DNA from 3 places in the Photobacterium sp. BZF1 genome. Region 3 is predicted to be linked to each of the others. Evidence: riboswitches for the same ligand, from Rfam matches in the RefSeq annotation. Region 3 holds a riboswitch; each other region holds the start of a gene.
The links. Region 3 has a riboswitch for cyclic di-GMP ahead of BIZ37_RS21645 (lytic polysaccharide monooxygenase). Riboswitches for the same ligand answer to the same signal wherever they lie in the genome.
Positions count from the first base shown of each region.

Region 1: linked by a shared signal. The riboswitch ahead of BIZ37_RS16335 (hypothetical protein) and the one ahead of BIZ37_RS21645 (lytic polysaccharide monooxygenase) in region 3 are both predicted to bind cyclic di-GMP.
Region 2: linked by a shared signal. The riboswitch ahead of BIZ37_RS17970 (PEP-CTERM sorting domain-containing protein) and the one ahead of BIZ37_RS21645 (lytic polysaccharide monooxygenase) in region 3 are both predicted to bind cyclic di-GMP.

Region 1 covers NZ_JACSOF010000070.1:557-10,811, reverse strand. The annotation lists gene BIZ37_RS16375 (hypothetical protein) at 48-638, shown strand; gene BIZ37_RS16370 (alternative oxidase) at 783-1,418, opposite strand; gene deoC (deoxyribose-phosphate aldolase) at 1,517-2,293, opposite strand; gene BIZ37_RS16360 (PLP-dependent aminotransferase family protein) at 2,536-3,951, shown strand; gene BIZ37_RS16355 (TetR/AcrR family transcriptional regulator) at 4,009-4,578, opposite strand; gene BIZ37_RS16350 (hypothetical protein) at 4,731-5,042, shown strand; gene BIZ37_RS16345 (hypothetical protein) at 5,123-5,434, shown strand; gene BIZ37_RS16340 (VOC family protein) at 5,511-6,002, opposite strand; cyclic di-GMP riboswitch class I at 6,372-6,471, shown strand; gene BIZ37_RS16335 (hypothetical protein) at 6,490-7,260, shown strand; gene BIZ37_RS16330 (DMT family transporter) at 7,424-8,347, opposite strand; gene BIZ37_RS16325 (bifunctional transcriptional activator/DNA repair enzyme AdaA) at 8,544-9,602, shown strand; gene BIZ37_RS16320 (hypothetical protein) at 9,702-9,857, shown strand; gene BIZ37_RS16315 (PEP-CTERM sorting domain-containing protein) at 9,873-10,255, opposite strand, start outside.
Region 2 covers NZ_JACSOF010000082.1:14,278-24,532, reverse strand. The annotation lists gene rarD (EamA family transporter RarD) at 1-815, opposite strand, end outside; gene BIZ37_RS17980 (class I SAM-dependent methyltransferase) at 1,018-1,614, opposite strand; gene BIZ37_RS17975 (DUF2750 domain-containing protein) at 1,846-2,199, shown strand; gene BIZ37_RS17970 (PEP-CTERM sorting domain-containing protein) at 2,310-2,960, opposite strand; cyclic di-GMP riboswitch class I at 3,145-3,225, opposite strand; gene BIZ37_RS17965 (hypothetical protein) at 3,492-3,740, shown strand; gene BIZ37_RS17960 (TetR/AcrR family transcriptional regulator) at 3,907-4,497, shown strand; gene BIZ37_RS17955 (alpha/beta hydrolase) at 4,599-5,453, shown strand; gene BIZ37_RS17950 (1-acylglycerol-3-phosphate O-acyltransferase) at 5,523-6,284, opposite strand; gene BIZ37_RS17945 (NlpC/P60 family protein) at 7,005-7,388, shown strand; gene BIZ37_RS17940 (aminoacyl-tRNA deacylase) at 7,545-8,063, shown strand; gene BIZ37_RS17935 (protein disulfide oxidoreductase) at 8,174-8,719, opposite strand; gene BIZ37_RS17930 (protein-disulfide reductase DsbD) at 8,719-10,255, opposite strand, start outside.
Region 3 covers NZ_JACSOF010000115.1:7,950-18,204, forward strand. The annotation lists gene nirB (nitrite reductase large subunit NirB) at 1-1,666, shown strand, start outside; gene nirD (nitrite reductase small subunit NirD) at 1,681-2,019, shown strand; gene BIZ37_RS21635 (NarK family nitrate/nitrite MFS transporter) at 2,313-3,788, shown strand; gene BIZ37_RS21640 (bifunctional protein-serine/threonine kinase/phosphatase) at 3,883-5,676, shown strand; cyclic di-GMP riboswitch class I at 5,921-6,020, shown strand; gene BIZ37_RS21645 (lytic polysaccharide monooxygenase) at 6,108-7,604, shown strand; gene yiaY (L-threonine dehydrogenase) at 7,973-9,121, shown strand; gene BIZ37_RS21655 (GGDEF domain-containing protein) at 9,214-10,255, opposite strand, start outside.

The DNA.
Region 1 (10,255 bases), on a different contig from region 3:
ACATATCCATCACGTATTGTCTGTGAGAGATAACTAAGGAGGATAAGATGGCAGTATTTCGGCGAACAACTAAAGAAGATCGCTTAATTGATGGTTCAAGAGAGTTTACAAACAACCAGTTATCACTACTGATTCTCTACAGCATGGTTAAAAGAGCGGCCCAAAAGGAAAAAAATAGCTACCCAAGATTCCGTATAAGGGAAAGCCAGATAGCAGAATTGAACCAAAAACCACTAACGCCAGAATCAAGATGGGGGTTAGTAGAAAGTATGAATAATCTGGGCTACGAAGTTGCTATTAATCATAAATACTGGATTTTCACTAAATCAAGTCTCACTGATAGTTGGCCAGCTTTCCCCCTCACCGAGATCGATGGTTTCTTAAAACGATTAAGACCCCTAACTCAGCATAGAGAGATGGGATGTTTAGGCGAAGAGGATTTCTTTAACCACGACGCTAAAGGTTTAGATTTATTCTATAACGGCACTCCTCCATCAGATGATTGCTATGACGAGTACGATGAGGAGTACGAGGAAGAACAGTTAGATGATTACAACTTCACTGTCTGGCAACACATTTACTATCATCTAGAACTGGCAGGTGCCATTGATGACCCATTACTCTTGAAAAAAGAGTAATTTTCCTTGATGAGTATGTAGTACTTACCCTTAGTTATATAGTTTTCTCTGTCTATAGGGTAAGCACTACATCAAACTTCAAACTCTGGGAATACCTCCTTGAAGGCAAGAAAGAACTGAATCTCTTAATCACCAATGGAGCTATCAATGCTGATGCGCGGGCAGCTCTTGGTTTTCATACGCATCTGCAAACGAATGGTTACGATCGCGATGTTTGGCTTCATCTTCGCGGATTTTGACAACCACATCTCGTAATTTAGCGTTTGCCGCTAGTTGGTAATAATCGACGGCGATTTTTGGTGCAGCGACATTTTCAACCTCACCACAGTCAATTTTGTCCAGATATTCAGTGTAACTCTTGCAGGCTTCCTCTTCGAAATAGCCCACAACACGATGTGCAATCTTAGAAGAGAGCACATAGATCATGCTATACACGACAATAAAAGCCCCTTGGCCAAGTAACACTAACGTTCGCTCTACCCAGCTAGGTTTGGCAATATCCAAGAAAATCATCAGGTGCACTCTTTCATTCTCAGCTTCATCCAGTAATTCACGGATCCAGCCTTCATCATCTTTCATCCTGCGTAGGGCTTTTAAGTGATTGAACATACCTGCCACCATTCCTGGTACTGCTGCAATGGTTTCCAAAATAACGGCGCGTTTAGCATATTTTCTTCCATAGAAGATATTCAATAGGAACTTAAGACACTGGGTTATTTTATATGCCACGTGCTCTGAGAGTTTGGCGGCGGTTTTGTGTTTTAACTCAAAATCTGACATAGGTGAGCCTTTACTTTCTCCGAGTGGGTATGATTTAAAGCAGCCGTGAACTGCTCATCTCACATCCAGAATTTATCTATATTTATAAAGAGGTTACTTTAGTAGTCGCTAGTTACTGATGCACCTTCCCCACCCAATGTACAAAGCAGATTTGATAACAAACTCGACGCCCCAAATCGATAATTCATGCTGTTGTTTGCCCATTCTGGACCAAACATACTATCTACCATATCCAAGTATTTTTTCGCCTCTTCAGCCGTTTGGACACCGCCTGACGCTTTGAAGCCAACCCTGTGCTCGACACCCAACTCTTTGATAACGGATAACATTGTTTCTGCTGCTTCAAGGGTTGCATTGACTGGTACTTTGCCTGTCGAGGTCTTGATAATGTCAGCCCCGGCTTTGATTGAAATCTCTGAGGCTTTTTTGATTAGCAAAGGCGTTTTCAACTCGCCAGATTCAATAATGACTTTCAATGGTGTACCGCCACAGGCTGCTTTACATTGCTTCACAAGTTCAAAACCAACCTTTTCATTTCCGGCCATCAGCGCACGGTATGGGAAGGTGACATCCACTTCATCTGCGCCATACATAATGGCTGCTTTCGTTTCGGCAACAGTGATTTCGATGTCGTCGTTCCCATGCGGGAAGTTCGTCACAGTGACCACGCGAATATTAGGTGTGCCTTGCAAGCGTAACTGTTTTTTGGCAACAGGAATGAACCTAGGGTATATGCATACCGCTGTCGTATTGCCTACCGCTGTTTTGGCGCTTTTGCATAGCTCGATGATTTTTTCATCTGTGTCATCATCGTTGAGCGTCGTCAGATCCATTAACTGAAGTGCACGGAGTGCGGCAGTTTTAATATTGCTCATAGGTATCTCCCGTTGAGTTACTTCTATTTAAATTCATATGCTTGTGCAGAGTTGGTGTTGTGCAATAAGTACCAGACAGATACCCAGCCCAAGGTTTGAAACATTCTGTTGAAGTGGAAAGTAGGGGGGATTATAGGAATGGAATCGAGACTATAATAGATACAGAAAACTGACTTTTATATATAACAGATTTAGTGCTGTGCTATATTCCAGCCAGTTGTTACTTAAAGGGCACATTCACGTTGGCCAAGTATGAAAAGCTCGTAGAGCAAATCCGTAATCAGATTCAAAATGACATTTGGGCTGTCGGTGACAAACTGCCTTCTCTTCGCAAGCAGACTGAAACGACAGGCATGAGCTTGATGACAGTGCTGCATGCTTATCAGGTGTTAGAGAGCCAAGGGTGGATAGTCTCACATGCAAGGTCTGGGTATTTTGTCGCCCCCAAAATTCGATACGCGAGTACAACAGAGTCAGATGTAACAGTTCAAACAACAGAAACTATTGATATCAATGATTTTATCTTTGATGTGCTGCAGGCCAGCCGTAAGCCACATATCATTGATTTTGGCTCTGTTTATCCCGATCCAACGCTGTACCCCCGACAACAAATAAACAAATCATTGATAGCTGCAGCGCGCACTATGCCAACTTCCAGTGCGTTGGATAACCGGCCTCCGGGAAATAAAGAACTACGACAACTTATTGCCAAGCGTTATGCAGCACAAGGGAACAGTGTGAGCCCGGATGAAATTGTGATCACTGCAGGTGCCCTTGAGGCACTAAATTTAAGTCTTCAAGCCGTTACCCAGCCTGGCGACTGGGTGATCGTGGAATCACCGACCTTCTACGGTGCATTACAATCCCTGCAAAGGCTGAATTTACGAGCGCTGTCAGTCAGAACCCACCCGCGAGAGGGGATTGATCTTGAATCGCTCGAGAAAGCATTACAGTCTCATCCCGTAAAAGCTTGCTGGTTAATGACCAATCACCAGAACCCTTTGGGCTTTACGTTAACAGAAGCGAAGAAGGAACGTTTGATTGAGTTGCTTTCACAATACAACGTCTTTTTGATTGAAGATGATGTTTACAATGAACTGTATTTTGGTGCTAACAAGCCACTTCCAGCCAAAGCATTTGATCAAAATGGCCTTGCGCTACATTGTTCGTCGTTTTCAAAAACGCTGGTTGCAGGTTTTCGGATCGGTTGGGTGGCAGCAGGAAAAATGGCCCTGCCGATTCAAAAACTGCAGATGATGAGTACTCTGTCAGCCAGTGCTCCAATACAACTGGCCCTCGCAAATTATTTATCTACCCGAAACTATGAAAACCACCTGCGCAAATTACGAAGGACATTGGAACAGCGCAAATTCGCCAATTGGCAGATGCTACGTGCTCACCTGCCAGCTAATGTCAGTGTCAACTATTCAGAAGGCGGGTATTTTTTATGGATTGAATTGCCGCAGCACCTCGATGCTATGGTGCTTTATCAACGTGCATTGAAAGACAATATCAGCCTTGCACCGGGTAAAATGTTTTCTGTTAGCGATCAGTTCAATCATTGTTTTCGCCTCAATGCATCGTTTGATTGTGCAGCGACAGAAGAGAGAGCAATAAAACGGTTATCCAAGCTAGTCCGAGCTATGTTGGATGAATAAAGCGCCTACAAGTAATGCAAGCAACGAATATCTCTAATCTGTCGATTCATCCAAAGACTAAGACTTCGCTAACTGAAGTTGCTCAAAGTACATTTGTTTAGCAAGTGACATCAGCTTTGGATCTGCCCCCATCTCCAGCGAGGCCAGTAGGCCGTTAAACACCAACTCAGCCCGGGTGGCCTTTTCTTTGGCTTGCTTGATGTCGTGGGCCAGAAGCAGTTCGGTGACCAAACGGATCCGCTCTTGTTTATACGAGACACACACATCGGCAATGCGCTCATCTTCGTTGCGATATTCGTTAAAGGCTTGCTGGTAGATACAGCCATTAAAATCACTGGCTTCAACAAGAGCTTCTAATGTCGTAAAGCGGGCCGTTAACTTCTCTTCCAACGACAAGTCAGGATCATCAAACAACTGAGTTAAATGGGAAAGTGTTTGCTCGCTGTAGAGTGCCAAAGCTTCGGCGATTAACGCTTCTTTGGAGCCAAAATGTCGGTAAATTGTTGCTTTGGACATGCCTGTTGCTGCAGTGATGGTATCCATGCTGGTACCGTGGTAGCTGTGCTTTACACATAGTGCCAGCGTGGCTTCAATCGCTCGGCGCTTCTTCTCTTTTTGACGGCTCATACCCTTCAATCCCCAATTCAGAAACCAAAAAAACGAAACTAATTAGTTTTATACCCTTGACAGCTTCAATAATCAATTCTAGATTTAAAAACAAAAAAACGAAACAGTTTAGTTTCGAAATCAACAAGACTCCGTCATAGAAGGAATACGACATGCTTAAGTCAATCGCGCTATCAACTTTACTCGTCGCTTCAATGTCAACTTCAGCCGTTGAGCTCAATATCACCGACTCAGCTTCAGGTATCCATGTCAAAGCGACAGGGCAAGCAGGGCCAGAAGCAGGGCTAACAGTCAATGTCACCAATGTCCCTCAGCTTAATGGCACTTCATTTACCACTGACGAGCGCGGGCGTGTGTTTATCCCGCTGTCATTGAATGCCAGTCGCTCGGTGAACATTGTCGCTTCGGATGATATGGACATGTCAGTGGCATCAACAACGGTATTCCATAGCCACTCGCGCTAAATACAGGTTATGCATTTCAACCAATCAAATAACACTCGATAAAGGCTGCCATTGGCGACCTGTTAAAGAAGGAATTCAACATGCTTAAATCAATTGCATTTTCAACACTACTAGTCGCTTCAATGTCAGCCTCAGCCGTTGAGCTAAATATCACCGATTCAGCTTCAGGTATCCATGTCAAAGCGATAGGGCAAGCAGGGCCAGAAGCAGGGCTAACAGTCAATGTCACCAATGTCCCTCAGCTTAATGGCACTTCATTTACCACTGACGAGCGCGGCCGTGTGTTTATCCCGCTGTCATTGAATGCCAGCCGCTCGGTCAACATTGTCGCTTCAGATGATATGGACATGTCAGTGGCATCAACAACGGTATTCCATAGCCGCTCGCGCTAAATACAGGTTATGCATTTAAACCCAAAGAGCCCCGCAACTAGTTAAGGTTGCAGGGCTCTTTGGTACCTGATAACTATTACTCGTAATCAGTTGCGTAAGTTTCTTCGTAAGTGTGCGAGTAAAGCTCAAATAGATTACCAAACGGGTCTTCCATGTAGATCATTTGTGCTTGCTTAGTCTCGTCTTCTGGGTGGTAACGCATGATATCCATGCGAGCTTTACCGCCAAGCTCTTCAATACGCGCGATGGTCTGTGGGAATTGCTCTTTAGCAACTTGCAGACAGAAGTGGAAGATACCTAAGCGAGAGAAATCGACTTCATGACGTTCCTTGCGCTCTTTCATTTCGAACAGTTCAACGCCGATACCATCAGACGTTACTAAGTGTGCGATGTTAAAGCCCTTGAAACCTTCACCGAAGACGGCAATACACATACGGCCGATTGCAGTTTCACGCTCTTCGATGACTTTGGTGTTATTCATTACAACGCGAAGGCCTAGCGCTTTAGTGTAGAACTCAACGGCTTTGTCCATATCGCCAACCATAATACCAACGTGATTCATCTTCATAACTTTCTCCAAATACTTTTTAATTTGTTTCGTGCTTCGTTTCGATGGAGAGAAGTATAGGGTGACAAGTTAATCAATAAAAATTATCAAAAATTATAATTTCAATAACATAAATTTATCTACAAGCTGTATTACCGACCAACACAACACGACAGTTACTTGTTAGATAATATTAAAACTGACTGTTAATTAAGGGGGAGCGAAGAATGGTTAACTCACTGACGCTATATAACAGCGAATTTTCGCCCTCACATTCTACCGTAGGAAATATGATTTTTATATCATCTTAAAGTGGTGCATTCCTTATCAGTTTGCTACGTTTATTTAACTACTAGTTGTATACCTGTTTAGGGTAATAGTATGTCAGCCGAAATATAACGCCAAACTTATCGTGAGATAAGGACGGAAAGCCACGGGTCTCGTATTTTAAGAGCATAGAAGTAGTTTATGAGACAGCCGGGTTGCGGCACATTGGATACCTCTAAACATGAAAAAACTTGCTTTGAGTACATTATCACTTGCATGTATATCAGTTACGTCCCCTGCTTTAGCGCTCTTCGATGACCCTTTATTTGGGGAGAAAAAACTTAGAGGCGAAATTGGCGATACTGGTGTATATGTTGAGTATGACCTTGACCAAGTAAATTATCGAAGCGGTAGCTCAAATAAAGCTTACATCAAACCCGAAGAATACAAAATTTCTGTAGATCCATTACTGAAATATAGTATTGGAGGAAAAGTTACCTGTGACAAATTCCGCGGTCCCGGATTAAAAGGTTTAGACCATTTTGATTATTCTGCTGGAGTTGATTGTCAATGGAAATCCCGACCGGGTAGTAACGCTGAAATAGTAGCGTTTAAGTTAACTCCAGCCAATGGTAATCAGGTACAGCCAAAATACTACCGTGGCCGAAACGGAATCAAGAACCTTAAAGGTGTTATCTACGATGCTGATCTTGATGGTAATGAATTACAAAGCTTTACAGTAACTTTGCCTATGGATATGTACGATTATCGTAACGGAAACTCCCATAAAGCGTTTATTTTGCCAACGAATCGTAAAGTAAACTTAGGAGACTTTAGTTCTTCTTTTGGGAGTTTGAGAAATTTCAAATGCAATTTCAATGGTCGTAACATCCGAGTAAATGCTGATCATGACACAGTCGGTCTATATGGTACAAAGAAAGTGGATTGTACTTATGAGTTGGACAGAAATGGGAAAGACCCACATTACCTCGGTACGGTAACTTTTAACTGACCGGAAGTAAGGGCGAGGGGTCTTCCTTGCCCTTACTTGTCTTCTGAGTCATTCCGTATCCCACAGTAACTATTCCTCGAAAACCACAACACATCTGGCCCCATCCTGCTTTAACGTGATTACTCAGCGGCAGATCGTGCCAATGGAATCGCAGTACGTTTCCTCATGCAAAGACTGATTTCATTTTTTGCCATAGGTGACCATCAATAGCGGATAACCCGAACGCTATTAATACCATGCCCAATATATGAATCATTTCCAGAGATTCATTCAGGAATAATGAGCCGAGCAGAACAGCAGAGACTGGTACAAGTAGTGTTACCAGCAGTACATTTGTTGCGCCTGCCAGTTCAAGAATTCTGAAATAAAGAACATACGCTATCGCTGTGGACGCAACTGCCAATCCTACTATAGCTATCCATGTGTTCATGCTTGTCTTGTCCACATCAATAGTGCCATCTACCAATATCGCGATAGGCAGTAATATGAGCGTTGAAGCCGTTACCTGTCCCGCTGCCGTGATAACAGGGTTTACCCCCAGTAATTTGAACCTACGCCCATATACTCCCGCAAATGCGTAGGATATGGCTGCGCCAACAATGGCAAGTTGCGCCAATAAATTACTTTCGTCACCTAACGCAGGTACGCCTATCATTACCGCTACACCCACGAAACCGAGAACAACGCCGATTAGCTTTAATGGTGTTGGCCGTTCATCAGGCAGCAGAATGCCTGCCACCACTACTGTAAATATTGGTGTTGCAGCATTTAGAATTGAGGCCAAGCCTGACGCAATCTGTGTTTGCCCCCAGACAATCAAAGCAAAGGGGATAACATTATTCAGTAACCCCATCCCCAAGAATGAAGCCCAGACTTTCAGGCTTTTGGGGGGACGCAAGCCAATCATCATAGCTATCCCCCATAGTGTAAATGCCGCAATTCCTACTCTAAGTGTCACTATGGTTAATGGAGGAAGGTCATTGACCGCTACGCCTACAAAAAAGAAAGAACCGCCCCATAAGATGGAGAGCAAAATGAGCATAGCCCATACTTTTGAGTTCATAGAGTGGTTTATGGTCGGTGTCATGGTCGGGACAATCAGTGTTATTCATCTTTAACTGCATACTAGCTACAGCGTTGACCTTAAAACATCCGAAAATTGCGCCACATTAAAAAACAGAGAGTGAATCTATAATCACCAATTAATCAGCAAGAATCGGATAGTATCAGCAAGCTTGGTGTGATGAGATAGTCATGCAACCCGTTAGAGAGTGAGCGCAGCTATGTCAAAGTCATCTGAAAATGAAATGAAAAATGCGGTAGCGCAGAGAGATAGCTCTTTCGACGGAAAGTTTTACTACGGCGTTATTACCACTGGCGTATTCTGTATGCCATCCTGTTCAACCAAAGCAGCAAATCCAGAAAATCTAAGATTCTTCTTTGATATCGAATCCGCAATGCAAGCAGGATTTCGTCCTTGCAAGCGCTGCAATCCAGCAGGTCAGGATGCTCGAACCCTTAAGCTCATTGAAGTCGCTCGCTATCTAGAGCGTCATGCCGAAGATAAAATAACACTTACTCAATTAGGTGATATCGCGGGTCTTTCACCTTCCCGATTACAACGCATTTTTAAAGAAATGTTTGGTGTGTCCCCCAATCATTATCAAGATGCAGTACGCATGCGGAAGTTTAAACGTTCGTTAAAAGAGGGGGAGGGTGTGACCGATGCTATTTATTCATCAGGTTATGGTTCAATAAGCCGGGTATATGGTGAGGCCACCCGAAGTATAGGCATGACACCGAAAGCGTACAGGGCAGGAGGAAAAGGGGAAGTTATCCATTATGCCTGTCGAGAAACTGTACTTGGGTACATGTTAATGGCTGCGACAGATAAAGGGGTATGTTCAGTTCAGTTTGGTGACAGGAAAGCTTCTCTGCTAAGCCTGTTATCTGATGAATTTCCTAAAGCTCAATTTGAGCTTTCTGCGGCACAAGACGCACCAGAACTGGATAGTTGGATGCTGGCTTTAGATAGGCATATTAGTCAAGGCGCTCCTAGGCCCGAAGTACCACTTGATATCAGAGGTACAGCATTCCAAATCAAAGTATGGCAATTTCTCATAAGCATCAAAGAAGGCGACGTGATGAGTTATGGTGAAGTTGCAGAGCATATTGATAATCCGGAAGCAGTCCGCGCTGTAGGTACCGCTTGTGGCAAAAACCCAGTTGGTATTCTTATCCCCTGCCACCGAGTATTAAGAAGCGACGGTTCTTTAGGAGGGTACCGTTGGGGGTTAGAACGCAAACGAGCTTTGTTGGATATGGAAAGGGCAAAGCGTTAACGGTTATATTTCAACTCAGGTAGTCACTAGGGTAAATGACGTATTGAATACTCTCTTGCAGTTCCACCTTGTGCTGTTGGTGAGAGTGGTGTGCTCTAGGTGCGCAATGATGGCGCTGAAACAGGACAAAAAGTTAAAGCTTATGATGATTTTGATAGCGAAATTTGTAACTTTATGCTGAGTAACTCAAAACATTTTGGTAGAGCCACACAATGGCTTAAGGGGGCAGCCATTGTGCAGGCAGTATTGATATAAAAACTCACCAGTCGGTTAACGAGATTGATCTTTTCTGCGATATACACCAAAGCCAAATAGGCCTGCAGCAAAAATAGCCAGTGTAGATGGTTCCGGTACTTCCGCGAAAGCTAGGTTAATATCCCAATGATTCTTACCCCAGTATTTCCTGTGTTTTCTTTTATTCATATTACTTCTGGTATCATCATACCTTAGCCAGGCCGCTCCACCGAATAAGTCATTCTTATCATTTGCGTCAACACCAAATTGAAATGCATAGCCTTGATTGTTTTCTCCACCGAACAAACTAATGTCTGTGAAGCTACCTAAAGAGTTATCGCCACTATCAAAAAAATTAATTTCACTTTGGGTGATACTGTAAAAAAAGTCGACATCATTACTACCGACTGTTTGGGTTG
Region 2 (10,255 bases), on a different contig from region 3:
AAACTAACCGCTTTAACTTGATCAAACACTTCACCAAACAGGAAAACCGCGAGCAAGAACTGCAATGTCGGTTCAATGTACTGCATCAGGCCAACCATGGTTAAACTGGTACGGCTTATGGCTAGGGCAAAGAAAATCAAAGGTGCCAACGTTACTGGGGCTGAACCTACATAGAGCAATAGGGTCGTAAAGTCTGCAGAGAGTACTGTCGAGGTTTGGTTGGCATAGGTATACCCCAAGTACAACAGTGCAAACGGCGCGAGTATCACTGCCTCTATAGTTACCGAAGTAAGGGCATCGTAACGGATGTGTTTTTTACACAGGCCATAAATGGCAAAGAAGCTGCCCATGATTAATGAAATCCACGGTAGGTCGCCGTAGTGCCACACTTGGTAGCCAATTCCCAGAATACCCAAAACAACCGCTGCTGATTGCGCTTTGCTGAGCTTCTCCTTGAGGAACAGAACGCCCAGCGCAATGGCAAACAGAGGGTTGATAAAGAAACCTAAACTCGCAGCAAGTACTTGGTCATGGGTAATAGCCCAAGTAAAGGCATACCAAGATACGCACATGGTTAAACCGGCAATGCCAGCCATTACCAAGGAGCGCTTGTCTTGCCAAACCTCAACAAGTTTAGGCATTGGCCGACGTAATAGCAGCATCACTAGTAGCATGAACGGAATAGAAAAAACAATCCGAAAAGCTAGCAAATCATTGATATCTGCCCTTGGCAGAAATTGATAATAAAGAGGGAGGATCCCCCACAGCACAAAAGAAAATGCAGCAAGCGCATTTCCGGCACGCTGAGTGTGCATAGCAGCAAACCTACATAAGTTTATGAAAGACAAAAACCCAATAGCACTCATTCAAGGTATTGATTGAGTGTGACTTGGTGAAAACGCTGGTGGAACCTATTGAGGATGGCTATTTTGTCATGGATTCATCTAAACAAGAACAAAAAACGAACATGAACCGCTAGTTTTTTATTTCATATTAGATTGGCTGATATATTGGGTGTTACTTTTTCATCGCGATGATGGTATGGATCAGCCAAAGACGTTTTTTCCCGGTTAGATTCGCTGAGTACTCTTGCTTCTTCTTCCAGGAAATAATGTAAAAGTCAGCAAATAGCTGCTCAAGCTCAAACTGGCTGTGGGTTAGGATAGGTAAAGTTTCATTGGGCTCCAACGCTTCTTTGCCCAAGAAATGGCCGCAAAAAATCCCGCTTTTTTTCAGGCTATTAGAAATATTGGTCCAGAGTATATTGAAATCATGTGGTGTACAAAAGAACAGGCAGGCACTGGCGTTGATTAGGTTGGCCCGAGGGAACTCATAATCGGCAAAACTGCTTATTTGTATGTCCAAGTTGGGGTGGGCGCCGAGCAGCGGGTGTTCAGACAATGCAGCTAGGCGAGGACGGTCATTGTCAAAGGCATAGACATGATAGCCTTGCTCCAAGAGGTAAAGTGTATCTCTGCCATTACCGCAGGCACAATCAACTGCGACCTTTCTCTCTCCAAGTTCTCCGATGTACTCGTGGGCTTCTATGAGGTGCGATCGCGGATTCAGAATGGTCTGATTACTCAAGTTAGTTAGCCAGTCAACCGTTGCCATGCGATATCCTCTAGTACAGCCCGTTAAGTATTGTTGTTCCGGTCATCTAAACAAGTATAGCCACCTTCTGAGTGCTAAGGATAAAGAGGTAATAATCTGATGAAGTTAGCAGCAGATATCACGATAAATTGTACATCTTCTGTCATGATTCTCTGGTATTATTAGCTCACATCAAGTTACTGATGCTGTATCCGAGTCACTTGGGTATAAACATACATAAGAGAGAATAGAATGACTAAGTTAACCACAGATATTAAAGCAAATTGCGATCTGTTTGTTGAAGAAACCAAAGATAGCCAGCAGGTATGGGGTCTTTGTAATGAAGAGGGTGACTGGCTTTCTGTTGACTCTAGCGAGTTCGAAGAATCTGAAGTAATGCCATTCTGGTCTAACGAGGCAGATGCGAAAGTTCACTGTGTTGACGAGTGGGCTGAATTCACGGCAGTAATGATCCCGTTGGACGTGTTCGTCGAAGACTGGATGATCACGCTGGCTGAAGATGGCGTATTGGTTGGCCTGAATTGGACTGATCAGCTTGAAGGTTCAGAGAAAGAACCTTCAGATGTGGCGAAAATGTACCTATAAGTACAGTCCCTCAGATCAGAACTCATAAGGCTACCACTTGGTAGCCTTTTTTGTTGTTCATCTTTATCTCCGGGAAAAAAGAGCGAATTCACAAGAACAAGTACTGTGTTTCAACTAACTGCATTTCTGCGCATTCTAACGAGGCCTAAAACAGAAGCGAGAACGAGTAACCCTGTTGCTGGCTCAGGAATTTCGGCACTGATATTACTAACGTTACTCAGTTTATATGTGTCGCTACGATTAGGACCGTCTTCACCCCAACTTCTGAGGATCACTTTTTGAAATGGCATGTCAGTTGTGAAACCGAAGTAACCGTTGTTTGGTGCGGAATTTGCCCCGCGCCCAATACCGACTCCTCCTGCGAGTTCTATAATGTTGTCACCAAAATCAACTAATATTTCAATACCGACACCATTGCCACCTTCCCGAGTATTGATAAATCCTCCCCATCCTGAAAGTGGGTTGTCGTACATGAAAATGTCGTTTTGATTAAACGATGGCTTCCCACGCCAGGCACCATTTGTGTGCCTTGCTGCTGAACGGTTATATTCGGTTGTTACTGTAAACGGGCCATAGTCGTATGTGTCACCAACTGTATTTTCGGTAATTGAAGGTGGTGAACCGAATGTGAAAACCCCATTGTTACCAGTAAGGCTTTCAAAAATTGAACGGTCATCATAGGTCTGAATAATTCCACTGAAAGAGTACCTTGAGAATAGGGTAAGTACTACAAATAGTATTATCTTTGTTGTTCTTGCCATAATTAGATTCCCAATGAGTGATTGAAATCAAAAGTTATTACTTAGTAACCTCGATTTTTTTAAGCGGTTGAGAATAGACTGTTTCTATTAAATTGTGGTGATTCAAATGTGGATAGGTACGAAATCAATGACTGATTTGAGAAATGTAATTTGTTCATAGTATGCACCTAAATTAGAAAAAGGTAGATGCAACCCGGCTGACTCTATATTGATGAGTCCCGTGGCTTTCCGTCCCAACTTCACAGTAGGTTTGGCAGGTTTTTTATACACTCAAGTATAAAATAGTAGATAATTTCATTAGTCACCACAAAAAATGACCACAAAAAAAGATGATCTCTAGTGAAGGCCAAGCGCCTCTTGTCGTTCACACAATAACGTATCCAAACTTTTGCCGTATTTGCTACACGGTTATCAGAGAAGAACCATAATTTATGCCCTTGCTATAATAAAGCTAACATTAACAGAGCCGATTTTATCCAGGCGGAACAGGGTTAACTGGGTAGTAAAGGCTCTTTCTGCTAGGAGAGTATTATGGTCCTGTCAGAGTGTCGCCAGTTAATGGCAGAGAATGCAATTGTCGAAGCCCGTTTAGTGCATGATTTCCTCAGCGCAGGGTGGGGTGTAAACTTTATTGATGCTGAAGGTAATGAGTACCCAATTACAGATACTTACGGGATCCCTTGCAGCTATGACTCGCTTAAACAAGCGGAAGATATGGTAAACCAAGTCGGGAGCTGCCCAGTACGTATCGACAGTCTGTTCCGCTTTGCGGAGCGTTAGTTGTTACCTCGTGTGGCCGGGCAGAGCCATACTCATGATATCTGCTCGGCAATCTCTTCGATTTATACCAACAGGAAATTTATCTTTCATAAAAAGAACGATCGTGCTAAATATAATATGTCATTGTATTTGTGAGAGATAGCATGTGATCAGTGAATCTGCTCCCCTGAGTAAGAAAGAGGCAACCCGCCTGCATATTTTGAATACAGCTTTCTCGCTGGCGAGCCGTGACGGGCTTGATAGCTTGACGATTGGTCAGCTGGCTAAAGCGTCAGGTATGTCCAAAAGCGGTTTGTTTGCCCATTTCAACTCTCGGGAAAATTTGCAGATTGCTGTTTTGGACTTTGCCGGAGAACAGTTTGTAGAGCGAGTCATTCAACCTGCTCGTATGCAAACACCAGAGACAATCGAGCAAAAGTTACGGCTTCTGCTTGCAAACTGGTTAGCTTGGAATCGTTCATTTCAGGGTAGTTGTATGTTCTTGGATGCTTGGACTGATCGAGGCGAAAAAGAGCCATCAATGCAGCTGAGGTTAAAAGAAGTTACCAAGCGCTGGCTTGGCTATTTGTACCGTCAGTTTGAACAAGGTAAGCAGCAAGGCGAATTTAAGTCGGCCTTGGATAGTTGGCAGTGTGTGTACCAGATTTATGGTGTTTACCTCAGTAGTCATTTGTTCCAGAGCATGGAGCTAGAAACTAATGATCACCAGCGTTTCTGGCATGAAGTTGATAACCTGATAGGCCAGTGGCGAATATAGCGAAGAAATGAAATTCATCGTATTGCTCAAATACGATGAAAGACTATTAAAAAATAAAACAGAATAGCACGGTCGTTCTATTTAAGTTGGATGAGAAAAGTATGAGCAGCAAAATTTATTTCAAAAAAAGTCGAGGCTTTGATGTACGCAGGAAGCTAATTAACCTGACTACAACCCTGCATCATCGCCTAGCCCCTGAACATGCCAAGCGTGTTGCACGTAAGGTACTACTCACTCCTGTACGCAGTAAAAAGTCAGTAGAAGAACCTTCAGGCTTGGAAAAAAAGCCAGTTCAAACGTCTGAAGGCATGATGATGACCTATAGCTTGGGAGAAGGCCCGACATGGGTACTAGGCCACGGCTGGTCAGGATCATCACGTCAGTTCTACTCACTGATGGAACATATAGCGGCTTCAGGCTACAAGGCGCTGGCTTTTGATAACCCAGCCCATGGGGAGAGTGAGGGACGCTTTGGTCATTTACCAGGCTTTGTTGCAGCATTTGACAATATTCTGGAACAGCAGGAGTCGATTGCTGGGGTTGTTGCCCATAGCATGGGTGGTGCAATGGTGCTAGAAAGCCGCCATCCACAGTTACAAGACAAACCTGTATTGTTAGTTGCACCTGTCTTAAATTATACCGAGAATCTGGTGTCTGCAGTGGCACAGTCTGGCTATTCGATGAAGCTTTTCCATGATGTTGTGGACGATATTGCCAAGCAGTATCAATATCCGCTAGATAGTATTGATCCGATGCATCGTTTGGAGGGCAGGGGATCGAAAGCGGTGATTGTCCATGATAAATATGACCGCTTTGCTTCCTATGCACATTCTGAGCTAGCGAGTGCTAACCAACATGTGACTTTGATTGCAACAGAAGGATTGGGCCACGGCAGGATCTTACAAAGTGAGCAGCTCAAAAGCGGGTTCGATTTACTTGTTAGCGATGAACACTAAAGGTGTGTAGTGCTGAAACTAAAAAGGCTTGCCATTATTGGCAAGCCTTTTGTGTATTCTCGGGGTATCTTAAGAGCTGGCTGTCACTTTATTTCCTGAGCGAGCTTGCTCGAGTTGGGCAACTTCAGCATCTAATTCAGCAATTTTCTTTTCCATTAGCTCGTGGCAGTGGTCGGCTAATTTACGAGCGTCTGCCAACTCATAACCGGAAACATCAATAGGATCCATCATCTCGGCAATGACAATGCCATTGTCACGGTTGGAAAGTGAAATCTTGTTGTGAACCGAGCTTACGCACATAGGCACGATTGGCACACCGGCTTCGATTGCCATGCGAAAAGCACCTGTCTTAAATGGTAGTAGCCCTCGCCCTTTACTGCGGGTTCCTTCAGGGTACATCCATACTGACAGGTTGCGCTTGTGGATAGCATCAGCAACTTGTTGGATGGTATTGCGGGCGCTGGATTTATTTTCACGGTCAATCAGGATATTACCTGTGATCCAATAAAGTTGACCGAAGAATGGGATCCACAGCAGGCTCTTTTTACCGATAGAGACGGCACGTGGTGGCAGCATACCCGGTGAGGTGACGAAGTCAAAAACGTTTTGGTGATTAGAGATATAAACGGCTTTTGGCGTATCGACAATTTTTTCTTGGCCTCGATGGATGAGTTCGACACCCACGATGCGTCGTAGTTGGTTAAACCAGCGGCAGAAAAAATGCACGTGCTTTGGATCGCGTGGCTTGAATAGGGTGCAGTAAACCAGTGCAAAGAGCGACATAAAAATTATAAAAATAGCCGCGAGGAAAATACGGAAGAATGCAAGCACGCTTACTCCTTAGCGATTTAATGAAAAACTGCGTGCATTATGAAATCTTTTTAGTTACATGACCAGTCACCCGAGACATGTTTTATTAGAATAATTGATAACAAGTCCTTAACTGTTTAAATAATGTTCGATACAAACAGCGAAAAGTTCACTTTTTGTTGATTTACAAACACATGCTATGCCTAGTGCAAAAAAGCGAACAGATAAGGTAAATCTTGTGCTGATGTTCATAAATGCGTGAAGTTGCTCGCAGTTGTATCTGTATCAGTCAAAAAGTACTGGATAAGTAACTGAATTAAAGCGATAAATACTTCTGATAGATGCAGTGTGCACTCTTTGCTTGGGTGATCGCTGAGCATCTATCTCTTCTGTTGTGTGGAGTTTTATAGGCTGACGATAGTCAGCCTTTTTTTTGCTCATTGACTTTCTAACTGCTGCCTTTGCTGACTTTCTCATCAGTTATGTCAAAAATTTGCCTTAATCGCATAATAATGTTTTCGAGCCTGCATTTTTTGACTAATCTAGTAGATTAATACCACAAAAAATTCATAGTCAGACCATATTGACGCAGCACAGGAGTCAACCACAGTGAAGAAGCAGTTACTATCACTGGCTTTGACAATTTGGCTTTCGGGGTGTTCTTCGTCCCCAGGCTCATTAGAGGGCGACGATGCATCTAGTGGACTGCACACCAATAATCCGCGCTATGAATTTGTTGAAATGAATATCCCGATCCACCAGTCTCCGTCTCTTGACTCCGTTTACCGCCAATGGCAAGGCACTCCATATCGGCTAGGAGGGACAACTAAAGCGGGTATAGATTGCTCGGCCTTTGTTCAGATCGGCCTTGCCGAAGTGTTCCAGAAAAAATTGCCGCGCACCACAAGCGAGCAGGTCAGACAGGGTAAATGGGTCGCAATTACTGAACTGCAAGAAGGCGATCTTGTTTTCTTTAAGACCGGGCGTACTCTACGGCATGTCGGTATCTACCTAGGTGAGTCCCAATTCCTCCATGCTTCAACGTCGCAAGGCGTGATGATTTCAAACCTTAAAAACCCTTATTGGCGCAGTACTTACTGGCAGGCGAGAAGGGTTGTTCAATAAGGCTCGTTTCTGTGTGAAATTCTTTACGACTCTAGTCCTGAATTTAGCTCGCGAAATCCGCTATCCCCTCCCATACTGATGCTGTAGGCCCAGTTTCCATCAGGCCCGTTTTCTATCCTAAGGAAGTGGCTTGGTGTTAGATCAGGAGGTGATCCCATGGCTATGGCACTGACAGTAGGGCAATTCCTCAACAGCCACAATGTCGATTTCAGTTTAACTCGGCATAAACATACTGATACGTCATTTAGCTCGGCTATATCGGCCCATGTACCAACCTCGCAAGTTGCGAAGGCTGTTATGCTAAAAGACCAAAACGGTGAGTTTTTAATGGCTGTTGTTCCTTCAAACCGCCGCGTAATGATAGATAAGATCAGCCGTATGATGGGGAAACAATATTTCCTTGTCGGTGAGCATGAATTAACCGATATCTTCCAGGATTGTGAACCCGGTGCGATACCTTCAATAGGTCAAGCTTATCAGGTCGATATGCTGGTGGATGATATGTTGTTTGATCAAGATGAGCTGTTCATTGAGTCTGGTGACCATGAGAACTTGATTCATGTCGACAGCAAACAGTTCCATAAAATCATGCATGATATCCCCCATAGAAATATCAGTGGTTACCGGATGATGTTTTCAGATGGTCATGAAGGTAGGCATTGGGAGTGGGAGTGACGTCGAACACTACCGCGATGCTAGATTAGTCACATAAAACTCAGCCCAGTCTAGGACTGGGCTGTTTTTATTGGTAACGCAGGTAGCGAGTACTAACTGGCAGTTATTCCTCAACTCGCCAATTGCATCCTGAGCCACAAACCTGGAGGTGTGCTAAAGCCTGTGGTAACAGAAGACACTTCACCGTTTTTGATGATGAAGACAGAGGGGACTGCCGAAATGCCCCATTGCTGCATCAAACTACCACGGTTATCGTTGATGGTGTCAAAGCCATAATCATGGTGGCCAAGATAAGCGTTGAGGCGACGGTTATCGCCAGAGTTTACCGCAATAGAAACTACATCATAGCTATCATCCAGCCAATTAATCGTTGGGCTGACAAAACGGCAAACACTGCACCATGTCCCCCAGAAATAAACCATAACCGGTTTTTCATGGCTGCGGGCGATAAGGTCGATGTGCTCGCCTGTGGTTGACTGGGCAACCAACGGCGGAATTGCACCTTGTGGCATACTTTGGCTGCGCCATACATCTAAGCCTGTTGAAACAGCAATCAGCACAAGGACCATTAGGATGGCCTCCCTTAGCCATTTCACCAGCCTTGAAGGTTTTGAGTTCCTATCTTTAACCGTTTTATCCGACGACTTCGATGTCATTATTCAACTCCCTTGCCGCTCGCAGTATCAATGGCCTTGATAACATCATTACTGGTCAGGATAACCGGTAGGGCAATGCCTGTCGGTGCATTTGGCCCATAGACGATGTTGAATGGCACACCGAAGCGGCCATTTGAGCGAAGGTAGCCGGTGACATAGTCAGATGGCTTAGTCCAATCGCCTTTCATCAGCACAATATGGTCTTGCTCGAGTGCAGAGTACACTGGGTCTTGCAGCAGCACGCTGACCTTGTTGACCTTACAGGTAATACACCAATCTGCTGTTACATCGACAAAGACAGTTTTGCCTTGGCTCACGTGTTGCTGGATGGCATCAATATTGAGTGGTTGCCAAGCATGGTCTTGCGGAAGTGGCGTTGCCCAATTATCTGCAGTCATACTGCCTGCAATCAAACCGCCACCAGAACCTACAACGATGAAAGCCATCGCCAGAATAACCGGTTTGCGGCCTTTAACTTTCCCTAGGCGCCACAGTAAAACCACAACCATTAATACGCCAATTAGAATGACGGCAGCAGTTGAGAAGAAACTGGTCATCAAGCTCAGTAACCACAAGCTGGTTGCCAGCATCATCAAACCGAACAGGCTCTTGACCTTATCCATCCACATGCCAGGTTTTGGCAGCAGGCTTGCAAGACGAGGGAAGAGGGCAATCAGTAACCAAGGCGCAGCCATGCCAATTGCCAATGCGGTAAAGATCGCAACTAGGGTTATAACATCAGCACCAAGCGCGAAGGCCACGGCGGTGCCAAGGAAAGGAGCACTACAAGGAGTCGCCAACAGGGTAGCGAACATTCCTTGGACAAAGTGACCGACATAAGAGTCGTCACCTTTAGTCGCCATCCAAGTATTGGCACCGCTTGATAGGCGAATTTCAAACAGGCCAAGCATGTTGGCTGCAAACAGGGCGGTGATGATCACCATTGCGCCAATAAAGTAAGGGCTTTGGAACTGTACCCCCCATCCGAGCGCCTGGCCTGAAAGCTTAAGTGCGATCAGGAAACCTGCCAATAACCAGAAAGAGGTCAGGATACCGGCTGCCGATGACAGGAACTGCATACGGATTTGGCGTTTTTCCAATCCTTCAGCGGCTATCACGCTGCTTAGTTTCATGCCCAAAACTGGCAGCACGCATGGCATGATGTTGAGGATAAGGCCACCAAGCAGGGCTATACCGATAATTTCGAGTAGGTTATTGTTGCTTGCGGTAATGGTAACGGGGATATCATTGGCAACCCCTTTGGTTTCGACGGAGAAGTCGGTGTCGCTGATGGTGATATTGAGTGTTTCGCCCAGCAGTTTAGGCTCGCCGAACCAACTGCTCACTTTCATTTGTGCAGTGAGGGTGTTGCCCTCGACATGGACCGTGGGTTTTAGGAAAGATGCATCCTGGACGTTCTGCGACTCACCGTCGATAAATACGTCTGGTTGGTTCCAGCCCAGCGTGTTGCTGGCAACGACAGATAAGACTTTCTTGTCCTTGTCGAAAGAAAGGGCCTTGATATCGACACTCGGT
Region 3 (10,255 bases):
TGTCGGTGCTGATATGAGCACCAAGCTTAAGCTGCTGGGCGTAGACGTTGCCAGTATCGGCGATGTGCATGGCTCGACACCGGGCGCGTTGTCCTACACCTACAGCGATGATTTGGAGCAGGTTTACAAGCGCTTAATTCTGTCTCCGGAAGGCGACAAGATTTTGGGTGCAGTGCTGGTAGGTGATGTCAGTAATTACCAGTCCTTGTTGCAAACCAAACTGAATGATATGCCGTTGCCAGAGAACCCTGCGGTGTTGATCCTGCCCCAGATTGAAGGAGAAGGTACCCCGCTCGGTTTGGGGGTCGAAGCCTTGCCCGACACTGCCTCGATTTGTTCTTGCTATGACGTGACCAAGGGGCAGATCAAGCAGGCCGTGGCCAATGGCTGTAGTTCAATGGCCGATCTCAAGACAGCGACCAAGGCATCAACCGGTTGTGGTGGATGCTCGGCGCTGGCCAAGCAGGTGATGGATGCTGAGCTGGCGGCCATGGGGGTGGAAGTCAGCAACCATATCTGTGAGCACTTTGCCTATTCCCGCCAAGAACTGGCTGATTTGGTGAGGGTGAAAAAGATCACCACCTTTGATGCCCTCCTCAACGAGTATGGCAGTGGTCTTGGCTGCGATATTTGTAAACCAGCGGTGGGCTCAATGCTGGCATCGTACTGGAATGACTACGTACTGGCAGAGCCGCACCTCGAATTGCAGGATACCAATGATATTTTCCTCGGAAATATGCAAAAAGACGGCACTTACTCGGTAGTGCCGCGCATTCCGGGTGGGGAGATCACCCCGGACAAACTCATTGTCCTTGGTGAGGTCGCCAAGCAGTTCGATCTCTACACCAAGATCACCGGAGGCCAGCGGGTCGACTTGTTTGGCGCCCAACTGCATGAATTACCAGAGATCTGGCGTATTTTGGTCGATGCCGGGTTTGAGACTGGCCATGCCTATGGTAAGTCGGTACGAACGGTGAAGTCTTGTGTCGGGAGTACTTGGTGTCGATATGGGGTGGATGACAGTGTTGGCTTTGCCATTGATCTTGAACACCGTTACAAAGGCTTGCGTGCACCGCATAAACTCAAGTTTGCGGTCTCGGGTTGTACCCGGGAGTGTGCCGAGGCCCAGTCTAAAGATATCGGCGTGATTGCAACCGAAAATGGTTGGAACTTGTACGTGTGTGGTAACGGCGGGATGCGTCCCCGCCATGCGGATTTGCTAGCCAGCGACCTAGATGCCGAAACGTTGGTGCGATATGTCGACCGTTTGTTGATGTTCTATATTCGTACCGCTGACAGGTTGCAACGTACCTCGGTGTGGTTGGAGAACCTTGAAGGAGGTTTGGATTACCTGAAGAAAGTGGTGATTGACGATCACTTGGGGCTTGGCGAAGAGTTGGAACAGGAAATGGCTCGCACCTTGGGCCAATACCAGTGTGAGTGGAAAACAACCTTGGAGTCACCGGAGAAACTTGAGCGTTTCAGGCATTTTATCAACAGCGAGCAGCAGGATAGCCAGTTGGCCTATGTCACTGAGCGGGGGCAACGCCGACCGATGACCAAGCAAGAAAAGGTTGAGCTACAAGCTAAGGCCAATTTAACGGCTGGCATTTCGCCCCGAGGATTCGCTGGTGAAGCCATTAATGTTATTGATATTACAAAATAAAGAGTGAGGCTAGCATGGAGCAGAAGCAGGCAGAGTGGTATACCGTGTGCCATCGTGACGCGCTGATCAGAAACTCAGGGGTTTGTGTCCTTTGGGGCCATGAGCAAGTGGCGATTTTTTACTGTCACCGTTCAGATTCCCTGTACGCCGTTGAGAACTATGATCCAATCGGTGAGGCGAATGTACTGTCTCGTGGGATTATGGGGTCGATAGGCGATGAGGTGGTGGTCGCTTCCCCTTTATACAAACAGCACTTTAATTTGCAGACAGGGCAATGCATCGAACAACCGGAAGTGAAATTGAAAACTTTTTCAGTTCGCTGTCAGGGTGAGGATGTGCAACTTAATTTATAGCAAATCGTAATTTTGAGATAAAATCACAGCTAAGGCTGTGATTTTTTTTAATTTTTTTTTAACCTTATATTTTACATTGATATTTTTTGTAATGTAAATAAGTCAATGCTGCCTTGAATGGTGTCATTTGACTCAAATTGGTGCTTGAATATTTAACTTTGGCTTATGTTGGTGCTTTGGGGCTGTTATTTATGAGTTATATCTATTTAAGGTGTTGATTTTAAATTAAATAAAAACATGGCATGGACAATGCAATAGTAATGACAAGTCAGTATAAAAAAGGAAACACCAAGATGTCAGAAACAGGCAAGTTCAATATCTTTTCGTTTACGGGGAAAATGAAAATTCTCCATCTTAGCTGGTTTGCGTTTTTCATTACCTTTTTTGTGTGGTTCAACTTTGCGCCACTACTCCAATCGGTCAAAGCCTCACTAGGATTAACAACAGCAGAGATAAAGACCTTATTGATCCTCAATGTCGCTTTTACCATACCTGCCCGGGTTATCATCGGTATGCTCACCGATAAATATGGACCTAGATTGGTCTATTCTGCCTTGCTAGCTGTTTGTTCTATCCCTTGTTTTGTGTTCGCTTTTGCCGACAGCTTTGTTCAGGCCGCCATTGCCCGTTTTGCCCTTGGCTTTATTGGGGCCGGGTTCGTTGTCGGGATCCGCTTGGTCTCGGAATGGTTCCCGCATAATGAGCTTGGAACAGCAGAAGGTATCTACGGCGGTTGGGGTAACTTTGGCTCAGCTGCAGCAGCATTTACCCTGCCGACCGTTGCAGTCATGTTTGGTGGTGATGATGGCTGGCGATATGCCATGGCCATTACCGGGGTCATGAGCCTGCTGTTTTCTTTCGTTTTTTATAAAAATGTCACTGATACACCGAAAGGAGCAACCTATTTCAAGCCCAAGCAACTGGGCGCAATGGAAGTCACTTCGAAAGGCGACTTCTTCCTGCTGCTATTTATGAAACTGCCGATGTATGGCGCTCTGGCACTGCTGGCCTGGAAGCTTTCACCAACCGGGATTGGCATGCTAGGTGAAAGCACTGTGGTGGCCATCTATATCGTACTGGCGGTGATCTATTGCTATGAAGTGCTGCAAGTATGGCGCGTTAACAAAAACGTTTTTGAGAAGCCAGTACCAGAGGTACACCAATACAAGTTCAAGCAAGTCGCGATTCTAAATGTGTTGTACTTCGCCACCTTTGGCTCGGAGTTAGCTGTGGTCTCGATGTTGCCATTATTCTTCTCGGAAACCTTTGAGCTAACGCCGGTGATGGCCGGTATGGTTGCATCGGCCTACGCCTTCATGAACTTGATGTCCCGCCCAGGTGGTGGTTGGATTTCAGATAAATTTGGCCGCAAGCCTACGCTGCTGATTTTGACGGCAGGGCTGGCCGCAGGTTACTTCCTGATGGGGCAGGTCGATAGCAGTTGGCCGGTGTGGTTGGCAGTGGTAGCCGCGATGGCCTGCTCGTTCTTCGTTCAGTCCGGTGAAGGTGCGGTATTTGCTACTGTACCTCTGATCAAGCGACGTATGACAGGGCAAATCGCTGGGATGACAGGTGCCTACGGCAATGTGGGTGCTGTGTGTTACCTCACTATTCTATCGGTAGTGGATTACAGCACCTTCTTCTATGTCATTGCTGCCACGGCAGTCATTGGTTTTATCACCTTGTTGATGATGGAAGAGCCAAGCGGGCAAATTGCCGAGGTCAATGAAGACGGTAGCATCATGATGATTGATGTTGCTAACCGCTAAGTGATTTCCGGCCTGCGGGGCACAGCCTGTCTTGCAGGCCGGAAGTGGCTGTAATTAATGAATGTAAAGTCAGTGATAGTAGGGGGAAGTGTGGATGAGCGAAACTATTCAGCCAGGGACTGCCCCTAATTCAATGTCCGTCAACAGGAAGCGGATCCGCCAAGGGAGTACCCTCGAACTTGATGTCGGGGGCTATTCAGTCGCCGGATGCAAGCCAAGCAACCAAGATGCATTTGCGGTTTATCAGCCTAAAAAGCACGACGAACTCCTGCACAAGGGCGTCGTTGCCTGCTTGGCCGATGGCGTCAGTTGCAGCGAACAGGCGCAGCAGGCCAGTCAGGTTTGTGTGACCCAGTTTATCGAAGAATATTACGCCACACCGAAAACCTGGGGGGTTAAGCAGTCGGCAGGAAAAGTGCTGCATGCCTTGAATCAGTGGCTTTTCCATCAAGGTAGCCAGAGTGAACTCCAGCACAATGGCATGGTAACCACTTTCTGTGCAGTGATTATCAAATCCAACACGGCTTACATCATGCATGTGGGTGATACCCGCGCCTATCTCTACCGTAATCGGGCATTGACCCAACTCACCCAAGATCATCGCCGTCATCAATATGGTCAGCAATACTTTCTGACTCGATCGCTGGGGATGGATAGCCATATTGAAGTCGATTTCCAACAAATCCGGTTGGAAGAAGGTGACCGTTTACTGATGGCAACCGACGGTATCCACGAATGGTTGGATGAGGCCCATATTCAGCAGGCGTTATCGTCTATAGATAATGTTGATGAACCCCTATCCGAACAACTGGTGAAGGAAGCGCTGGCGGCAGGGAGCCAGGATAATGTATCCAGCTTGCTGATTGATATAAAAGCGTTACCGACTTTGACTATGGATGAGTACATTGGGGAGTTGACCAAACGAGCGATCCCCCCGGTCATGGAAGAGGGTAATCGAATCGATCAGTACCGAATATTACGCGTGTTGTACAGTGGCCCCCGCAGCCATATCTATTTGGCAGTCAGCGAATTTGATAATCAGCGTTATGTGTTAAAGATGCCTTCACTCAATTTTGCAGAAGATTACCAGTATTTGCAGGGCTTTGTCCGTGAAGGTTGGGTTGGTGAGCAGATATCCCATCAGAGAGTAATGAAAATCCACCCTTTTTCACGCCAATCTCCTTTTCTCTACCATGTTTGCCAATGGGTAGAAGGTAAGTCACTTCGCCAATGGATGGATGATAACCCTAAACCTGATATTGAAAAAGTTCGGGTAATGGCTGAGGAAATAATTAAGTCGATTCGTGTGATGCAGCGCCATCGGCTCATTCACCGTGATATTAAGCCAGAAAATTTAATCGTTAATCAATTTGAGCAAATTGTCATTATTGACTTTGGTTCAGTTTATTCTGAACACTTTGATGAAATACAAAACCCTATATCTGAAACAATACCTGTTGGTGATATTAAATATCTATCACCCGAGTGTTTACTTGGCGGTAAAGTTTCGATGAGGTCTGACATGTATTCTATATCCATCATTATTTATGAAATGCTAACTGGCCATTATCCTTACCCTTTCCCTAATACATTTAAACCGCCGCAGGCAAACAACCAATGGCCGGAATATACACCTTTAGAGAATTATCGTGATGACTTGCCTGCATGGTTGGATGTCGTCATTCGTAGAGGGTGTTTCCCTCAGGCCAGTCAGCGCTATGACGCCCTTTCAGAGTTGCTCTGTGACTTATCCAACCCTTCTTCACAAGTGCTCAAACAAGCGAACAAGCGACCTTTGAAGAGTAAGAATCCGGTACAGTTTTGGAAAATCACCTCACTTTGCTTATTTATTATTGTTATTGTTCAAGTTATCATCGCAATGAGTTAATATTAATCCTTTCAATTCTAGCTCTATAATTCATTGGTAAGGGGAATAGGTTTATCAATGTTATATATTTAATTTCTGTCAAATAAATTTATTTATCTTAATTAATAAAAGTTAAATGAGATCATCCTTCCATTACTTGTCGCTAATTTTTGCTGATGCTTAAAAAAACACTATAAATATACCCGAGTTTCTTCAGTATATCGGTTTTACTTGAACCAAGATTGAATTGACTCATTTATATATCGTCAGCTAAAGGCTAATTACTCGAAAGGGTAGGGCGCAAAACTTCCGACCTAAGGAGTATCCATTTTTATCGGTGACTCTAGGGTAGCGGGGTTACCTGATAGGAATAAGCAAGGTCAAAATAAGATCAAAGTAGTGGCTTTTTCCCATTAGCTGGCTTCCCAAAATAATCATAATGGAAGCTAAACATGAAAAAAGTAATTAACTTTTCCCTGGGCGCTGTGTCAGTCGTGGCCGTCCTTTCTCCATTACATGTAAACGCTCACGGCTATGCTGAATTCCCAGCGGCCCGCCAACTTATCTGTTACAACGATAGCGGGCACTGGGGACCTTCTGACGGGTCGCAGATCCCGAATGAAGCCTGTCGTGCCTCGTTCCTGGAGTCAGGAACCTACCCAATCGTGCAAAAGAATGAGTTTGCTGCCCTAGTGCCGAACTACGACAAAATGGATGCGGTTAAGGCTGCAGTTCCTGATGGTACTATTTGTTCAGGCGGTGACTCGCGTAAGAGCGGCATGAGTGTCGCTTCAGAGCACTGGCAACGTACCGACATGAAAGCGGGAGAAACATTCACTCTTCGCTACCGGGCTACGGCACCGCACAACCCGAGCTTCTGGCAGTTTTACATCACTAAGCCGGGCTACAATGCTGCCCATAGCCGTCTGGGCTGGGATGATTTGGAGCTGATTGATACGGCCGGCGACGTTAAAGTGACGGACGGGTATTACCTGATTGACGTCACCCTGCCAAGCGGTCGAACCGGCGAAGCAACCTTGGTTTCCCGCTGGCAGCGAAATGATCCTGTCGGTGAAGGGTTCTACAACTGTAGCGATATCCGCTTTGATGGTGAGGTGCTACCGCCTGAGTGGACTTCTAAGGGACAGTACGTCAAACCGGGTGTCGAGGCACAAGACGGTGACAGTGTTTGGTTCCGTATTTTCAACAAGCAAGGCTCTGAAATTGTATTCGAAAAGCTGCCAATTACGGCCGCTAACGAGAACATCAATACGTGGTCTTATGACCTTGCCCAATTGATCAATGATAAATACCCAACAGTTACCCAGGTGGGTGTGGAAGAAGCATCCGGCGATATCGTTTATCAACCATCAGATCTGTATACCAACCAAGTCTTTGTCACCAACCCGGATTACAACTACGCGTTGGATGTTCGCGATGGGGATGTGATTGAACCCGCTCCGGTAACAGTTCAAGGCCTAGAAAGTGACTACACCCAGGGTAGCGATGGTAAAACCTACATTGATGCAATCGTAAGCTCAGAAGGTCGTTACCTGATCAACATGAAGTTACTCGATAGCACTGGCCACCAGTTGGCACTGGCAAGTGACATTGTCGATAACGGTAACATCGATCTATCGGTGTTCACGACCCAGACGGGTTCATTCAGCGTGGTGGTAACAGCAGCCGAGCAAGGTAGCAGTGAACATAAGGTTGTTGAAACCAAGTCGGTGACTATCAAGGACAGTTCAGGTGGTGGTGATTACGATTATGCCTACCCTGAAGGTATGGGTAGCTACGTACCCGGTGAAACGGTAGTACTTAGCCGCGACGGTAATACCTATCAATGTCGTCCATTCCCTGAAGGTGGCTGGTGTAATATTGACTCTGCGCATCATTATGAGCCGGGGTATGGCTCAGCATGGCAGGATGCTTGGATAAAGCAATAATTAGCGAAAGCAAATAGTTATCCTTCTCGATAGAGAGCAAAACGCTGGCATAAGTCAGCGTTTTTTTATGCTGGTAAGATCACAAAAAGAAACCGCTCTTAGTGATGAAATGAAAATCAGTGTTTCCATATGGAAACAAAACTAATGTGTAACTTGTTGAATTGGTGATCTGGCTCAAACTACATTGCATGAATATTTCTTTCGGATTTATAACTTGTTCCAGATCAATTTGTTGCACACTTTTCTGGTGGTAGGTTTCTACCCGTAGACAAGAGACTGATTACGGACAGCCTGTTTAGGCGAAGCAAAAAATATTGTATGCAAGCAGGTTTTGGTAATTAGTTTTTGATAGTTATGGAGAATTTATCATGAGTAGCGCATTTTTTATCCCTACGGTAAACCTGATGGGTGCTGGCTGTTTGACAGAAGCGGCAGATGCTGTGAAAGCGCACGGCTTCAAAAAAGCTCTAATTGTGACTGATAAAGTGTTGAGCCAAATCGGTATGGTCAAGCAGGTAGCAGACCTGTTGGCACAGCGCGACATCGATTCTGTTGTTTTCGATGGTACACAACCAAACCCAACAATTGGCAACGTTGAAGCAGGTTTAGCACTTTTGAAAGACGGCGAGTGTGATTTCGTGATTTCACTAGGTGGCGGTTCACCGCATGACTGTGCCAAGGGTATTGCCCTTGTTGCGTCTAACGGCGGCAAAATTGCTGACTACGAGGGTGTTGACCAGTCTGCGAAACCTCAGCTGCCGCTGGTGGCGATCAATACTACGGCTGGTACCGCCAGTGAAATGACCCGCTTCTGTATCATCACCGATGAAGCGCGCCACATTAAAATGGCAATCGTTGATAAGAACACCACACCATTGATGTCGGTGAACGATCCTGAGTTGATGCTGGCAAAACCGGCTTCTCTGACGGCTGCGACGGGTATGGATGCGCTGACTCACGCGATCGAAGCTTATGTCTCTACCGCTGCAACACCAATTACTGATGCGGTAGCAATCAAGGCCATCGAGCTTATCCAAGCGCATCTGCGTACGGCTGTAGAAGACGGCCAGAACATTGAAGCGCGCGAGCAAATGGCTTATGCACAGTTCATGGCTGGTATGGCTTTCAACAATGCTTCACTGGGCTATGTTCACGCCATGGCGCACCAGCTAGGTGGCTTCTACGATCTGCCACACGGTGTATGTAACGCGGTACTGCTGCCACACGTTCAGCGCTACAACGCACAGGTTTGTCCTGAGCGCCTAAAAGACGTTGCGAAAGCGATGGGTGTGAATGTTGAAGGCCTGACGGCAGAGCAGGGTGCGGAAGCGGCGCTGGAAGCGATTCAGGCGCTGTCTAAAGATGTGGGTATTCCAGCAGGTCTTCAGCAGCTAGGTGCGAAAGAAGAAGATATTGCGGTTCTTGCTGATAACGCGCTGAAAGATGCGTGTGGTTTCACTAACCCGAAACAAGCAAGCCACGAAGAAATTTCGGCTATCTTTGCTGCGGCAATGTAATCAGCCAATACCACTGCACGATTAAAGTTGCGCCCACCATTCGGTGGGCGCTTTTTTGTTTGGGCTTAATGCCAATTTTCGACGAGTCGCTTTTACAGGCTTTTGGTGAAGCGTTTGAGAGTTGGTGCAGTTCCATTCGGTACTGCTGATCCTTCGTAATGTATCACGCCATTTTTCCCCTGCTGTTTGACCTCATACATAGCAAAATCAGCTTGTTGTAGCACTTCACTGACATTGGATGCTTTGAGCGGGTACTCGCTACTGCCGATACTGGCCGAGATAGGGTAGCTTTTGCCATTCAGTATTACTGGCTGCTGAAAACTGTTAAGCAGTTTTTGGCTGATATTGATCTCGTGTTGAACCGCCAGAGACTCGATCACGGCAAACTCATCGCCACCCATACGGGCTACATGGTAGTGTTCGCCGCTCAGAACCGCCAAGCGGGCAGCCACTGTCTTCAAAAGTTCATCGCCGGCATGGTGCCCCAGCGTATCGTTAATGGTTTTAAAGCCATCTAAATCAATAAGATAAAACCTAAATGGCTGTTGTTTACTAACCAACTCTTTAAGGTGTTGGTTGAGCCATAAACGGCTATGGATCCCTGTTAATGTATCGCTCATTGCCAACTTGCGCATTGCTGATGACTCACGCCAAAGCGCCCACAGTAAAATCCCGCCAAGTAATACGATGGCACAGAGTAAGAAGTACACCAGTAGTTTCATGGTATGGGTGGCTTCGACCCGTTTTAGTAGGTCTCCACTTGAAAGGCGAAATTTGTGGCTAAGGAATATCACCAGGTTTTCGTAGTGATCCTTAACGTCATTAATAATCGCCGCTCCGGGATCGCCCGGTTCGAACTCAATAAGCTGTGGCTCTATCGATTGAATATAAGTAAATTGCTTGCTGATTTGATGATAGGCGCCATCGAAATGGTAAAGGTGGCTGATATGGGTGTTGTTGAGAATGGTCTTGAAACGGCTCCACAGGATCTCATATTGCAACATCATATCGTTATGGTCACTGGTCCCGACCGCATAACGGTGAAGCTGGAGGTGAAACTCGGCATACTCCTTGTGTAGTTGGAGTACATACCAGGCTGCCTCATTTTGGCTGTTGGCAATGATATCTGAATTG